3 regions of the Streptomyces sp. NPDC005805 genome follow, and region 1 is predicted to be linked to each of the others. Evidence: riboswitches for the same ligand, from Rfam matches in the RefSeq annotation. Region 1 holds a riboswitch; each other region holds the start of a gene.
The links. Region 1 has a riboswitch for thiamine pyrophosphate ahead of thiO (glycine oxidase ThiO). Riboswitches for the same ligand answer to the same signal wherever they lie in the genome.
Positions count from the first base shown of each region.

Region 1 (5,019 bases):
AGCCCGGAGCCGATCGGCGAGCCCAGCGGCATGATCGCCGCGCAGCCCGCGTCCTCCAGCCGGCGGGCCAGCACCGGGTCGTCGTTGGTGTACGGGAGCACGGTGAAGCCGTCGTCGACCAGGGTCTCGGCCGCGTCCAGCAGCTCGGAGCCGTCCGGGAGGAGGGTCCGCTCGTCCGCCACGACCTCCAGCTTGATCCAGTCCGTGCCCAGCGCCTCCCGGGCCAGACGCGCGGTGAGCACGGCCTCGCCCGCGGTGAAGCAGCCCGCCGTGTTCGGCAGCACCCGGATGCCGAGCCGGCTGAGCACGGAGAGCACCGAGCCCTGCACGGTCGGGTCCAGCCGCCGCATCGCGACCGTGGTCAGCTCGGTGCCACTGGCGATCAGGGAGCGCTCCAGGACCTCCAGGCTGGGCGCCCCGCCGGTGCCCATGATCAACCGGGAGGCGAAGGACTCGCCGCCGATGACGAGCCGGTCGTCCGCCATGGCGCTCAGCCTCCCTGGACCGCGGTGAGGACCTCGACGCGGTCGCCCGCGCCGAGCCGGGTGGCCGCCCACGCGCCGCGCGGCACCACGGTCTCGTTCACCGCCGCCGCCACCCCGGCGGGCGCGGCGCTCAGGGTGGCGACGACCGCGTCCAGGGTGGTCCCGGCGGCCAGCTCCCGGGCCTCGCCGTTCACGGAGACGGTCACGGAGACCGTCGGGGAGGCGGCGGGGGCCGGGGGTGCGTTCTCGGGGGTGTTCATACGGGCTGTTCCTGTCGTACGGGGGCGAAGCGGCCGGGGCCGAACGGCCGTGCGTGCGCGGGCAGTTCGCCGTCGGTGAGGACGGTCGCGAGGACATCGCCGGTCACCGGGGTGAGCAGCACGCCGTTGCGGTGGTGACCCGTGGCCAGCAGCAGTCCGGGCAGCGCGGTCGGCCCCAGCAGCGGGGCGTTGTCGGGGGAGCCGGGCCGCAGCCCCGCGCGGGTCTCGACCAGCGGGAGTTCGGTGATCCCGGGCACCAGCTCATGGGCGTCGCGGAGGAGTTCGTAGACCCCGCCGGCCGTGACCGTGGTGTCCCAGCCCAGCTCCTCGCTGGTGGCCCCGACGACCAGCTCGCCGGACTCGCGGGGCACCAGGTACACATGGCTGCCGCGCACCACCGCCCGCACCGTCCGGGAGAGGAACGGCGCGTACGCGCGGGGCACCTCCAGCCGCAGCACCTGGCCCTTGACCGGGCGCACCGGGGGCAGCGCCTGGGGCGGCACCCCGCCGAGCCGGCAGCTGAGGCTGCCGCCCGCGAGCACCACCCGGCCGGCCGCCAGCGCGGTCCCGTCGGCGAGGACCACACCCGTGGCGCGGTCGTGCGCCACCGTCAACCGCTCCGCCCAGCCGCGCACGAAGCCGACGCCCGCCCGGCGGCAGGCGGTGACCAGGGCGGCGGCGAGCCGCCGGGGGTCGACCTGGTGGTCCCCGTCGACGCGCAGCCCGCCGCGCACCCCGGGCGCGAGCATCGGCTCCAGCCGCCGGCACTCGCGCCCGGTCAGCCAGGTGGAGGTGAGGCCGGAGCGGGTCTGGAGCGCGTGCAGTTCCCGCAGATGCGCCCGGTCGTCCGCGTCCAGGGCCACGGCGAGGGTGCCGCAGGACCGGTAGCCGGTGTCCTGGCCGCTCGCCTCCTCCAGCTCCGCGACGAACGCCGGGTAGCGGCGGGCCGATTCGAGGTTGAGCGCGAGCAGGGTCTGCTCGCCGTAGTGGAGTTCGGTGACGGCCGCGAGCATGCCCGCCGCGACCTGGGCGGCCCCGCCGCCCGGTTCGGGGTCCACGACGGTGACGGTGAGCCCGCGTTGCGCGGTGCGCCAGGCGGTCACCAGCCCGATGACGCCACCGCCGACGACGAGGACGTCCGGCGCGCGTGCCGCGTCCGCCGTGATCGCCGCGTCCGCCGCGGTCGTCGTGTCCGTGTCCGCTGTGTCCGTGTCCGCTGTACGGGACATGGGTGTCCAGCCCCTCCCTTCGCCGGCATGACCCGGATCAGGTTCGTACGGTCGGGGGCCGGCCAGCCCCCCTCTCAGCCCGGTGCGTCCGGGCTCCCGCGAGTGCCTTACGGTGGCCACCCTAACGCCCCGTCCCCGGCCCCGGTAAGGGAGCCGCCGGGCCGCGGGGACCACGGCACAGGAGGCGCGACCGCATGGTGAGATCGCTCGACGGGCTGGTGCTCGTCCCCGTCGCCGACCAGGCCCCCGGGCAGGTCGGCACCCGCACCCGGTTCACCTACCACGAGGAGAGCGGGCGGGTCTGGGCCGAGTACGCGGGCGGGGACGTGGTGCGCGGCCACCTCGTCGGGACCCGGGAGGGCGACCGGCTCGACTTCCGTTATGTGCAGTTGAGGACGGACGGCACGACCTCCTCCGGGCACTGCGTCTCCACCGCGAGTGAGCTGCCGGACGGGCGGGTGCGGCTGGACGAGAGCTGGGAGTGGGAGTCCCGGGAGGGCAGCGGCACCAGCGTCGTCGAGGAACCGCTCTCCTGATGGAGCGTCAGATCGTTAGGGTGGCCGGGTGGACGAGCGGACGGCGGGCGAGCGGATGAACGAGCGGCGGGTGGTCGTCGTCGGCGCGGGGATGGCCGGTGTGCAGAGCGCCGTCGCCCTGCGCGAGGCCGGTTTCGGGGGCGAGGTCGTCCTGATCGGCGCCGAACCCCACCAGCCCTACGACCGCCCGCCCCTGTCCAAGGCGATCCTGCTGGGCACCGCCGAGAGCTCCGCCTTCGACATCGACTTCGACGAACTCGGCGTGGACCTCCGCCTCGGCTGCGAGGTCACCGGCGTCCGCCCCGGGGACCACGAGGTCGACACCGAGGCCGGGCCCGTCCCCTATGACGTGCTGGTGCTGGCCACCGGCGCCGAACCCGTGTCCCTGCCCGGCGCCGAGGGCGTCCCCGGCGTCCATCTGCTGCGCACCCTCGACGACGCCGACCGGCTGCGCCCGGTGCTGGAGCGCCGGCACGAGATCGTGGTGGTCGGGGCGGGCTGGATCGGCGCCGAGTTCGCCACCGCCGCCCGGGAGGCGGGCTGCGCGGTCACCGTGGTGGAGGCCGCCGACCGGCCGCTCGCCGGGTCCCTGCCCGCCGAGGCCGCCGCGCCCATGGCCCGCTGGTACGCGGAGGCGGGCGTCCGGCTCCTCACCGGGGAACGGGTCGCGGCCGTGGAGGAGGGCGCGGTCCTCCTCGCGTCCGGGCGCCGGATCCCGGCCGGGGCCGTGGTCGTCGGCATCGGCGCCCGGCCCTCGACCGGCGCCCTCGCGGGGAGCGGCATCGCGCTGGGCGCGGCCGGGGAGGTGGTCGCCGACAGCCGTCTGCGCACCTCGGCCCCCGATGTCTACGCGGTGGGCGACTGCGCCTCCTACCCGTCCGCCCGCTACGGCGACCGGCTCCTGGTGCACCACTGGGACAACGCCCTCCAGGGCCCCCGGACCGTGGCCGCGGCGGTCACCGGCGGGGAGCCGGAGGCGTACGACCCGGTCCCGTACTTCTGGTCCGAGCAGTTCGGCCGCTTCGTCCAGTACGCCGGGCACCACCCGGCCGCCGACACCCTGCTGTGGCGCGGCGACCCGGAGCGGGACGCGCAGTGGTCGGCGCTCTGGCTGCGCGAGGGCGCCCTGGTGGCCCTCCTCGCCGTCGACCGGCCGCGCGACCTGGCCCAGGGGCGCAGGCTGATCGCCTCGGGCGCCCGGCTGGCCCCGGCCCGGGCGGCGGACCCGCTGGTCCCGCTGAAGACGGCGGTCCTCGCGTAGGGGCCGGTGGGGGCGGTCGGTCCCGGCTGATCGGGGCGTGGGGGCTGTCCGGCGGATCGGGGCCCCGCCCGCAGGCCGTCGGCTACCGGCTGCCGGTCGGGGATGGCAGGCTTGGACCCGTGACCGAGATTGACGCAAAGATCGATGCTCTCGTCCCCGCCTGGCTCCACCTGCCGGACATCGCGGAAAAGCTCGATGTCGAGGTGACGCGGGTGCGGCAGTTGGTCAAGGAGGGCCAGCTCATCGCCGTGCGCCGTGGTGAGAACCGGACACTGCAGGTGCCCGCCGCCTTCATCGACGGCACCAAGGTGGTCAAGGGCCTCTCCGGCACCCTGACCCTGCTGCGGGACGACGGCTTCACCGACGAGGAGATGCTGGAGTGGCTGTTCACTCCGGACCCGAGCCTGCCGGGCACCCCGGCGCAGGCGCTGAGTGAGAACCGCGGCACGGAGGTGAAGCGCCGGGCCCAGGCGCTGGCCGTCTGACACACCGCACCGACCGCCCGCCGGCCCGCTCCGGGCCGGCGGGCGCACCACTCCACCCCGGGGGGAACCACCCATGTCCATGTCCACGGCCTCCACCGCATCCCCGTCCGCGGCCGCCTCCGCCCGCCCGTCCGCCCGTGAGCGGCTCGGCGACGCGCGGCTCTATCTCTGCACCGACGCGCGCCGGCGTCAGGGCGACCTGGCCGACTTCCTCGACACCGTGCTCGCCGCGGGCGTCGACATCGTGCAGCTGCGCGACAAGGGCATGGAGGCGGGCGAGGAGCTGGAGCACCTGGCGGTGTTCGCCGACGCCTGCCGCCGCCACGGCAGACTCCTCGCGGTCAACGACCGCGCCGACGTGGCGCACGCCGCCGCCTCCGACGTCCTGCACCTGGGGCAGGGCGACCTGCCCGTCCCGGCCGCGCGGGCGATCCTCGGCGAGGGGGTCCTGATCGGGCGGTCCACGCACGCCGAGGCCGAGGTGGACGCGGCGGCCGCCCAGCCGGGCGTCGACTACTTCTGCACCGGGCCGTGCTGGCCCACCCCCACCAAGCCCGGCCGGCACGCCCCCGGGCTCGGCCTCGTCCGCCACGCCGCCGCCCTCGGCACGGACCGCCCCTGGTTCGCCATCGGCGGGATCGACGCGGCCAACCTGGACGAGGTGCTGGACGCGGGCGCGCGCCGGGTCGTCGTGGTCCGGGCGATCACCGAGGCGGACGACCCGGGCGCGGCCACCGCCGAGCTGGCGAAGCGCATCCGGGCG
Region 1 is NZ_JBEXXN010000016.1:72,361-77,379, reverse strand. Features, by position in the region: gene ABZ457_RS11960 (thiazole synthase) at 1-485, opposite strand, end outside; gene thiS (sulfur carrier protein ThiS) at 491-745, opposite strand; gene thiO (glycine oxidase ThiO) at 742-1,974, opposite strand; TPP riboswitch at 1,972-2,084, opposite strand; gene ABZ457_RS11945 (hypothetical protein) at 2,169-2,510, shown strand; gene ABZ457_RS11940 (FAD-dependent oxidoreductase) at 2,566-3,771, shown strand; gene ABZ457_RS11935 (Rv2175c family DNA-binding protein) at 3,891-4,256, shown strand; gene thiE (thiamine phosphate synthase) at 4,330-5,019, shown strand, end outside.

Region 2 (5,019 bases), on a different contig from region 1:
ACCACCGCGAAGTACGTGACGCAGGTGGACGAGCTGCTCAAGCACAAGGAAGCCGAGCTGCTCGAGGTCTGATGAACGACTCTTCCTGGGGGGCCTCCGCCGGCGCGGGATACGCCGGTGCCTGGCCACCGCCCGACCAGGGGCCCCTCCCGGCGGGTCCTGCCCGCGATGGGCACGACGCACAGCAGACTCGGCCCATGCCCATCGTGCCGGACTTTCCCGACGCAGGGAGAGACGCCCAGTCCGCAAACCGCCCCGGCGGCCGTCACGGCCGCCGCGGGGGCCCCGAGGAGGGAGCCGCCCGGCCCGGCGGCCCCCTGTTCCGTGACGAGAATCCGCAGGAGCCCATGTCCACCCCGCCGTCGGCCGCGCACCAGCCCCCGCCGGCCGCGCCGCGGCCCTCCGGGGGCCCGTCGCAGCCGCCGCAGGACGAGGCCCGGCAGCACGCCCAGCAGCCGCCGCCCCCGATGCCCGCGCACCCGACGGGCAAGAAGCGCGCCGGCCGGGACCTGCGGGCGGCCATAGGGGTCGGGGTCGGGCTCGGCGCCGTGATCGTCGCCTCGCTCTTCTTCGTCAAGGCCGTGTTCATCGGCGTGATAGCGGTCGCCGTCGTCGTCGGGCTGTGGGAGCTCACCACCCGCCTCCAGGAGCGCAAGCAGATCAAGGCGCCGCTGGTGCCCCTCGCCGTCGGCGGCGCGGCCATGGTGGTGGCCGGCTACCTCCGGGGGGCGGAGGGCGCCTGGGTGGCCATGGCGCTGACCGCGCTCGCCGTCCTCGTGTGGCGGATGACCGAACCGCCCGAGGGCTACCTCAAGGACGTCACGGCCGGTGTCTTCGCCGCCTTCTACGTCCCGTTCCTGGCCACCTTCGTGGCGATGATGCTCGCCGCCGACGACGGCCCGCAGCGGGTGCTCACCTTCCTGGTGCTCACCATCGTCAGCGACACCGGCGCGTACGCGGTCGGCTGGCGCTTCGGCAAGCACAAGCTCGCCCCGCGCATCAGCCCCGGGAAGACCCGCGAGGGGCTGCTCGGCGCGGTGGGCTTCGCGATGGCGGCGGGCGCGCTGTGCATGCAGTTCCTGGTGGACGGCGGCGCCTGGTGGCAGGGCCTGCTGCTGGGTCTTGCGGTGGCGGCCAGCGCGACGCTGGGCGACCTCGGCGAGTCGATGATCAAGCGCGACCTGGGCATCAAGGACATGGGCACCCTCCTCCCCGGCCACGGCGGCATCATGGACCGCCTCGACTCCCTCCTGCCGACCGCGCCCGTGGTCTGGCTGCTCCTAGTGATCTTCGTCGGCACGGGCTGACCTGCGCTTCTGTGGGCGAGGGCCCGTCGTCCACAGGGCGGCGGGTCCTCACTCTCATCTCTGCGACACTGGTAGCACCATGCCCAAGCCCGGAGAACTCACTTTCGTCGCGCCCCGCGGAGCCAAGAAGCCGCCGCGGCACCTCGCCGACCTCACGCCCGCCGAGCGGAAGGAGGCCGTCGCCGCGATCGGCGAGAAGCCGTTCCGCGCAAAGCAGTTGTCGACGCACTACTTCGCCCGGTACGTGCACGACCCCGCGCAGTGGACCGACATCCCCGCCGCCGCCCGCGAGAAGCTCGCCGGGGAGCTGCTGCCCGACCTGATGTCGGTCGTCCGCCATATCTCCTGCGACGACGACACCACCCGCAAGACCCTCTGGCGCCTGCACGACGGCACCCTCGTCGAGTCCGTGCTGATGCGCTACCCGGACCGGGTCACCATGTGCATCTCCTCGCAGGCCGGCTGCGGGATGAACTGCCCGTTCTGCGCCACCGGCCAGGCCGGGCTGGACCGCAACCTGTCCACGGCCGAGATCGTGCACCAGATCGTCGACGGCATGCGCGCCCTGCGCGACGGCGAGGTCCCCGGCGGCCCCGCCCGGCTGTCGAACATCGTCTTCATGGGCATGGGCGAGCCGCTGGCCAACTACAAGCGGGTCGTCGGCGCCATCCGCCGGCTCACCGACCCCGAGCCGGACGGCCTCGGCCTCTCCCAGCGCGGGATCACCGTCTCCACCGTCGGCCTGGTGCCGGCCATGCTGCGCTTCGCCGACGAGGGCTTCAAGTGCCGCCTCGCCGTCTCCCTGCACGCCCCCGACGACGAGCTGCGCGACACCCTGGTGCCGGTGAACACCCGCTGGAAGGTCCGCGAAGTCCTCGACGCGGCCTGGGAGTACGCGGAGAAGTCCGGCCGCCGCATCTCCATCGAGTACGCCCTCATCCGGGACATCAACGACCAGGCCTGGCGCGGTGACCTCCTCGGCCGCCTCCTCAAGGGCAAGCGGGTGCACGTCAACCTGATCCCGCTCAACCCGACCCCGGGCTCCAAGTGGACCGCCTCCCGTCCCGAGGACGAGCGGGCCTTCGTCGAGGCGATCGCCGCGCACGGCGTCCCGGTCACCGTCCGGGACACCCGCGGGCAGGAGATCGACGGGGCGTGCGGGCAGCTCGCGGCCCACGAGCGCTGAGGCCCCCGGCCCGGCCGGGGCCCGGCGAAGGTGGCTGATACTGTGCGCCCTGTACGTTCGCACAGATGAACAGCGGCTGAGCGGACGACCCCGTTCGCGCCGGAGCACGGCGCGGACGGCCGACACAACGAAACATTCCGACAGGGGAGCGCACCACAGCGCTGAGAGTGCGGCACGGCCGCAGACCCTCGGACCTGATCCGGGTCATACCGGCGTAGGGAGTCAGCACACCATGAACAGCCAGCTTCGCCGTGCCGTCGGCACGGCCCTCGCCGCCGCCCTGGGCATCACCTCCCTCGCGGCCTGCGGCAACGGCTCCGAGGACAAGGGCAGCGGCGACGGGGCCGGGTCCAAGACCGTCACCCTGGTCACCCACGAGTCCTTCGCGGCCTCCGAGGCCGTCCTCAAGGAGTTCACCAAGCGGACCGGCTACACCGTGAAGATCCTCAAGAGCGGGGACGCCGGCACCGCGCTCAACAAGGAGATCCTCACCAAGGGCTCCCCGCAGGGCGACGTCTTCTTCGGCGTCGACAACACCCTGCTCTCCCGCGCCCTCGACAACGACCTGTTCACGCCCTACGAGGCGAAGGGCCTGGACCGCGTGGCGCCCGAGGTGCAGCTTGACAAGGACAAGCACCGGGTCACGCCCGTCGACACCGGCGATGTCTGCGTCAACTACGACAAGAAGTACTTCGCGGAGAAGAAGCTCGCCCCGCCGAAGACCTTCGCCGACCTCGCGAAGCCCGCGTACAAGAACCTCCTGGTGGTCGAGAACGCCGCCACCTCCTCGCCCGGACTCGGCTTCCTGCTGGGCAGCGTCGGCGCCTTCGGCGAGGACGGCTGGCAGGACTACTGGAAGAAGCTGAAGGCCAACGGCGTCAAGGTCGTCGACGGCTGGGAGCAGGCGTACAACGAGGAGTTCTCCGGCTCGGCCGGCGGCAGGAAGGCCGGGGCGGACCGCCCGCTCGTCGTCTCCTACGCCTCCAGCCCGCCCGTCGAGGTCCTGTACGCGGAGCCGCAGCCGAAGGAGGCGCCCACCGGCGTCGCCACCGGGACCTGCTTCCGGCAGATCGAGTTCGCGGGCCTGCTCGACGGCGCGAAGAACGAGAAGGGCGGCAAGGCGCTCCTGGACTTCCTGGTCTCCAGGACCTTCCAGGAGGACATGCCGCTCAACATGTTCGTCCACCCGGTCGTCTCCGACGCGAAGCTGCCCGAGCTGTTCACCGAGCACGGCGTGGTCGTGGACGAGCCCGAGACCGTCGCGCCCGCCACGATCGCCGGCAAGCGCGAGCAGTGGGTCCGGTCGTGGTCCTCGCTCGTCCTGAAGTAGACCCCGCCACGGACCGGGGCCCGGGCCGCGAGCCCGGCCCCGGGCCGGGCTGGCGCCGGGGGAGCGTGGCCCGGCTCGCGCTGATGGCCGGGCCGGTCGCGTTCTTCGCGGTCTTCTTCGCCTACCCGGTCACCGCCATCGTCGGCCGCGGCCTGCACGCGGACGGGGCCTGGCACCTGGACCGGATCGGCGAGGTGGTCACCCGCCCGGACATCCTGTCCGTGCTGTGGTTCACCACCTGGCAGGCTCTCGCCTCCACCGCGCTCACCCTGCTGATCGCCCTCCCCGGCGCCTACGCCGTCGCCCGGCTCGACTTCCCCGGCAGACGACTGCTGCGGGCCGTGATCACCGTGCCGTTCGTGCTGCCGACGGTGGTCGTCGGCACCGCCTTCCTCGCCCTCGTCGGGCGCGGCGGGCTGCTGGACGAGCTGTGGGGCGTCCGCCTGGACACCACGGTCTGGGCGATCCTGCTGGCGCACGTCTTCTTCAACTACGCCGTGGTGGTGCGCACGGTCGGCGGGCTGTGGGCCCAGCTCGACCCCCGGCAGGAGGAGGCCGCGCGGATGCTGGGCGCCGGGCGGTTCCGGGCCTGGCGGACGGTGACCCTGCCCGCGCTGGCCCCCTCGCTGGCGGCGGCCGCGCTGATGGTCTTCCTGTTCACCTTCACCTCCTTCGGCATCGTGCAGATCCTCGGCGGGCCCACCTTCGCCACCCTGGAGGTGGAGATCTACCGGCAGACCGCCGACCTCCTCGACCTGCCGACCGCGGCCGTCCTCACCCTGGTGCAGTTCGCCGCCGTGGGGGCGGTCCTCGCCGTGCACGCGTGGACCGTCCGGCGCCGGGAGAGCGCCCTGCGGCTGGTGGACCCCGCGCGCACCGCGCACCGGCCGCGCGGCGCGGCGCAGTGGGCGCTGCTCGGGGGAGTGCTGGCGACCGTGCTGGTGCTCCTCCTCGCCCCGCTCGCCGTGCTGGTCGAGCGGTCCTTCGACACCCCCGCCGGCTACGGCCTGGACTACTACCGGGTGCTGACCGAGGTCGACTCCCGGGGCGGGGTCTTCCTCGTCCCGCCGATCGAGGCGGTCGCCAACTCCCTCCGGTACGCGCTGGCCGCGACCGCGATCTCCGTCACGGTCGGCGGGCTGGCCGCCGCCGCGCTCACCCGGCGGGCCGGGCGGCTGGTGCGCGGCTTCGACGCG
Region 2 is NZ_JBEXXN010000021.1:36,133-41,151, reverse strand. Features, by position in the region: gene frr (ribosome recycling factor) at 1-72, shown strand, start outside; gene ABZ457_RS14485 (phosphatidate cytidylyltransferase) at 72-1,307, shown strand; gene rlmN (23S rRNA (adenine(2503)-C(2))-methyltransferase RlmN) at 1,387-2,493, shown strand; TPP riboswitch at 2,626-2,731, shown strand; gene ABZ457_RS14475 (thiamine ABC transporter substrate-binding protein) at 2,726-3,823, shown strand; gene ABZ457_RS14470 (iron ABC transporter permease) at 3,907-5,019, shown strand, end outside.
Region 2: it holds a riboswitch for thiamine pyrophosphate, as region 1 does, so the genes downstream of both, ABZ457_RS14475 (thiamine ABC transporter substrate-binding protein) here and thiO (glycine oxidase ThiO) in region 1, are expected to answer to the same signal.

Region 3 (5,019 bases), on a different contig from region 1:
GTCCTGACGGCCAACGACGCCGACCAGTGCTGGGACCTGTTCCGCAAGTTCACCAAGCGCTTCGCCTTCCGCGACGAGGGCGGCCCCGACGCCGTGCGCGAGCTGCTCGCGGCCTACGGCGGCAGCCGCGTGGTGCACGGCCACAGCCCGATCCCCTACCTCCTCGGCGAAGTGGGCACCGAGGACGGCGAGGACGGCGAGCGCCCGGCGGTCGAGGGACCGCACGTCTACGCGGACGGTCTCGCCATCGCGATGGACGGCGGAGTGACCATGGCCGGAAAGCTTCTGGTGCAACAGCTCCCCTTGCAGGACTGATCCGCTTCCCCACAGGCGATTTACGGAAACCCTCTGTCACCCTGCGCCGGAACCGCTCTACCATCGGGTCATCCGTAGCAGGCTCTCCTCCGTTTCCGCCCGACTGCCCGGTCCCCACCGGTCGATCCGGCCCTACGGAGCATCGGGGGATGCACATGAACAGCGCTCCGCACCTGCTGAACGAGGACCGCGCCGACTATGAGCGGGTCCTCGCCGAGGCACTGCGCACCGCCCACGAGGACCGGGATCCGGCCACCGTGGGAGCGCGCCTGACCAGTGAACAGCTGCGCGCCACGGCCCTGAACGCGACGGCCCTGATCACGGCCGCCGCGGCGGCCGAGTACGACCAGTACGTGAAGCTGCGCGCCGAGAGCCGCTCCGCCACGGCCGCGGGCGTCCTCGCGCCCGCCGTCGGCGGGGCCGGGGAGGCGGGCGCGGGCGTGGCGGCGGTGGCCGCCGTCCTCGCCCCGCTACTGGCCGGCACCGCGGCGGCGATCCTGCTGATCGTCGGCTATCTGCTGAAGATGCTCAGCCCGCCGCCGCCCTTCGCCGACACCCTGCTGTCGACCGGCTGGGTGTTCGGCGCGCTCACCGCCGCCGCGATCCTGGTGGCCGCCGTCGCCCTGCTGCTCACGGCGCTGCGCAACGACGCCAGCCATGTCGCCGACGGCGGCGGGCCGGACCGGGTGCCCGAGGAGGTGGCCCTCGCCCGGGACGCCTGGTGCGAAGCGCTGCTGCACCGGGGCATGCTGCCCTTCCTGCGCGCGGCCCTCGCGGAGCAGCGGCCCGCGAAGACGGCCGTGGACCCGCCGCGTTCCACGAGCCGGATACCGAAGATCGGCTACAGCGGTCCGGACTTCTCCAGCCCCGCCGAGGGCCGGAGCACGGACCGCCGGCCGACCTTCAGCAGCCCGGACTTCTCCAGCCCCGACTTCGGCGGCCCGGAACACCAGCCGGACTGACCGCCCGCGCCCCGCCCAGGTCGCGGCGGGGCGGCGGCCGGTGCCGGGGCCGGAGACGGGGCCGGAGGCGGCGGCTCCCCCGGGGCCCGGTGCGCCGGTCAGTCCGCCAGCGGCAGATAGACCCGGTTGCCCGCCGCGGCGAACTCCGCGGACTTCTCCGCCATCCCCGCCTCGATCTCCTCCTGGCTGCCGCCGTGCTTGCGCCGGATGTCCTGGGAGATCTTCATCGAGCAGAACTTCGGCCCGCACATCGAGCAGAAGTGCGCGGTCTTCGCCGGCTCCGCGGGCAGCGTCTCGTCGTGGAACTCCCGCGCCGTGTCCGGGTCGAGGGCCAGGTTGAACTGGTCCTCCCAGCGGAACTCGAAGCGGGCGTCGGAGAGCGCGTCGTCCCACTCCTGGGCGCCCGGGTGCCCCTTCGCCAGGTCCGCCGCGTGCGCCGCGATCTTGTAGGTGATCACACCGGTCTTCACGTCGTCGCGGTCCGGCAGCCCCAGGTGCTCCTTGGGGGTGACGTAGCAGAGCATCGCGGTGCCCCACCAGGCGATCATGGCCGCGCCGATGCCCGAGGTGATGTGGTCGTACGCCGGGGCGACATCGGTGGTCAGCGGGCCCAGGGTGTAGAACGGCGCCTCCTCGCAGATCTCCTGCTGGAGGTCGATGTTCTCCTTGATCTTGTGCATCGGGACATGGCCCGGGCCCTCGATCATGGTCTGCACGTTGTGCCGCTTGGCGATGGTGTTCAGCTCGCCGAGCGTCCTCAACTCGGCGAACTGCGCCTCGTCGTTGGCGTCCGCGATCGAGCCGGGCCGCAGGCCGTCGCCGAGGGAGTACGTCACGTCGTACGCGGCGAGGATCTCGCAGAGCTCCTCGAAGTTCTCGTACAGGAAGGACTCCTTGTGGTGCGCCAGGCACCACGCGGCCATGATCGAGCCGCCGCGGGAGACGATGCCCGTCTTGCGGCGCGCGGTGAGCGGGACATAGCGCAGCAGCACACCGGCGTGCACCGTCATGTAGTCGACGCCCTGCTCCGCCTGCTCGATGACCGTGTCCTTGTAGATGTCCCAGGTCAGGTCCTCGGCCCGGCCGTCCACCTTCTCCAGGGCCTGGTACAGCGGCACGGTGCCGATGGGCACCGGGGAGTTGCGCAGCACCCACTCGCGGGTGGTGTGGATATTGCGGCCGGTGGACAGGTCCATGACCGTGTCGGCGCCCCAGCGGGTCGCCCAGGTCATCTTCTCGACCTCCTCCTCGATGGAGGAGGTGACGGCGGAGTTGCCGATGTTGGCGTTGACCTTCACCAGGAACCGCTTGCCGATGATCATCGGCTCGATCTCCGGGTGGTTGACGTTGGCGGGCAGCACGGCCCGGCCGGCCGCGATCTCCTCCCGCACCACCTCGGGCGCCACGTTCTCCCGGACGGCCACGTACTCCATCTCGGGCGTGATCTCGCCCCGGCGTGCGTACGCGAGCTGGGTCACCGCGGCCCCGCCGCGGCCGCGCCGGGGCTGGCGCGGACGGCCGGGGAAGACCGCGTCCAGGTTCCGCAGCCCGCCGCGCGGGGAGGTGTGCTTGATGCCGTCGTCCTCGGGGCGCACGGGGCGGCCCGCGTACTCCTCGGTGTCGCCGCGCGCGATGATCCAGTTGTCGCGCAGCGGAGGCAGCCCGCGGCGGACGTCGGTCTCCACCTGGGGATCGGTATAGGGCCCGGACGTGTCGTAGAGCGTGACGTCCTTGCCGTTGGTGAGATGCACTGTGCGCACCGGCACCCGGATGTCGGGGCGGGAGCCCTCGACGTAACCCTTGTGCCAGCCGATGGACTTCCCGGCCTCGTCGTTCTGGTTGGAGGCAGGCGTGCGTGCGTCCGATACGGTCATGAGACCTACTCCCTACGCCGGCATTACCCGGTAACAGGTTCGGCGGTCGGCGCAGCTTCCCGTCCCGATCGACGGAGGTCAGCGCCCTCTCAGCCCGGTGCTCCGAGCTCCCGCGTGTGCAAAGGTGCCACCACGCTAACGCCATGTCTGGCGCGCTGAACAGAGGGCCCCTCCCGTTCTTGCGATGATCTGCCGGTGACCTCTTCGCCGCAGCCACCCGATCCGCACGGCCACGACGACGGCGCTCCCCCCGCCCGGGGAGCCGCTCACGACCACCACGCCGCCGTCGGCCATGTCCACGCGCACGGGCCCGTCGCGCCCGTCTCCCAGCACCTCCGCAAGGTCATCGCCGCGGTGCTGATCCCCTTCGCGACGGCGGTCCTCGTCGGACTGGCCGTGCTCTGGCCGGGCAGCACCCCCGGCCACGAGCGGACCGGTGTCGGCTTCGACCGGCAGATCGAGCAGGGCAGGGTGGTGAGCGTCGAGCGGGTCGACTGCGCCGACGTCAACGCCGGGCAGGTGCCGCCGACCGAGAACCCGACCGCGCCCGAGGGCCGCGAGGCGGAGCGGGCCCAGCAGGGGGAGTGCGGCCGGGCCACCGTCGAGGTCACCAGCGGCAAGGACAAGGGCCGTCAGTTCACGGAGATCGTCCAGCCGGACGCGCCACGGCAGTTGGCGGAGGGCCAGGGCGTCCGGGTGGCGTACGCGCCGGACGCGCCCCGCGACCTCCAGTACTCGGTCACCGATGTGGACCGCGGGGTTCCGATGGCCCTGCTGGCCGGCATCTTCGCCGTGGTGGTGGTGCTGGTGGGGCGGATGCGGGGGGTGATGGCGCTGATCGCGCTCGCCGCCTCGTTCGCGCTGCTGACCCTGTTCATCCTGCCGGCGATCCTGGAGGGGTCGAATCCGCTGATCGTCGCGGTGGTCGGGGCCAGCGCGATCATGCTGATCGCGCTCTACATGTGCCACGGTGTCAACGCCCGTACCTCGGTGGCGGTCCTGGGCACCCTGATCTCGCTGCTGCTGATCGGCCTGCTCGGCTCCCTGTTCATCGGCTGGGCCAGCCTCAGCGGCAACACGGACGACAACACCGGTCTGATCAAGGGGCTCTACCCGGAGATCGACATGAGCGGCCTCCTGCTGGCCGGTGTGATCATCGGTTCGCTCGGTGTGCTCGACGATGTGACGGTGACCCAGACCTCGGCCGTCTGGGAGCTGCACCAAGCCGACCCGTCCCAGGGGCCGCGTGCCCTCTACCGCGCGGCGATCCGTATCGGCCGCGACCACATCGCCTCGGTGGTCAACACCCTGGTGCTGGCGTACGCGGGCGCCGCCCTCCCGCTGCTGCTGCTCTTCTCGATCGCGCAGTCGAGCGTGGGCACGGTCGCGACCAGCGAGCTGGTGGCGGAGGAGATCGTGCGGACCCTGGTCGGCTCGATCGGCCTCGTCGCCTCGGTGCCGGTGACCACCGCGCTCGCCGCCCTGGTCGTCTCGGCGGACCGGCCGGGGGACACGGCCGGTTCCGGTGGACGCCCGGCGGCGGCCTCCCGGGGCGGCCGTGGGCGCCGCCGCAAGAAGTAGCCGGTCCGGCCGGCGGGTTCCGCCGTCCGAGGGGAGCGGCGACCGGGGCGGCCTCAGCCGGCGTTCTCCGCGAGGATCCGCCCCAGCGCGTCCTCCAGGCTGGTCTCGAAGTCGCCGAGGGCGAGTTCCTCGCCGAGCGGCACCAGCTTGTCCGTGCGGTCGAGGAAGGCGACCAGCGGCGGTGCGCCGACTCTGAACAGCGCCGAGTCCTCGCCCACCCGGAGGCGGATGTGCACGTCCGAGAGGGCCTCGGGCCCGGTCGGCGCGATGTGCACATCGCCGTCGCC
Region 3 is NZ_JBEXXN010000001.1:251,797-256,815, reverse strand. Features, by position in the region: gene ABZ457_RS01200 (metallophosphoesterase) at 1-315, shown strand, start outside; gene ABZ457_RS01195 (hypothetical protein) at 465-1,277, shown strand; gene thiC (phosphomethylpyrimidine synthase ThiC) at 1,376-3,151, opposite strand; TPP riboswitch at 3,144-3,275, opposite strand; gene ABZ457_RS01185 (YibE/F family protein) at 3,347-4,732, shown strand; gene ABZ457_RS01180 (SsgA family sporulation/cell division regulator) at 4,786-5,019, opposite strand, start outside.
Region 3: it holds a riboswitch for thiamine pyrophosphate, as region 1 does, so the genes downstream of both, thiC (phosphomethylpyrimidine synthase ThiC) here and thiO (glycine oxidase ThiO) in region 1, are expected to answer to the same signal.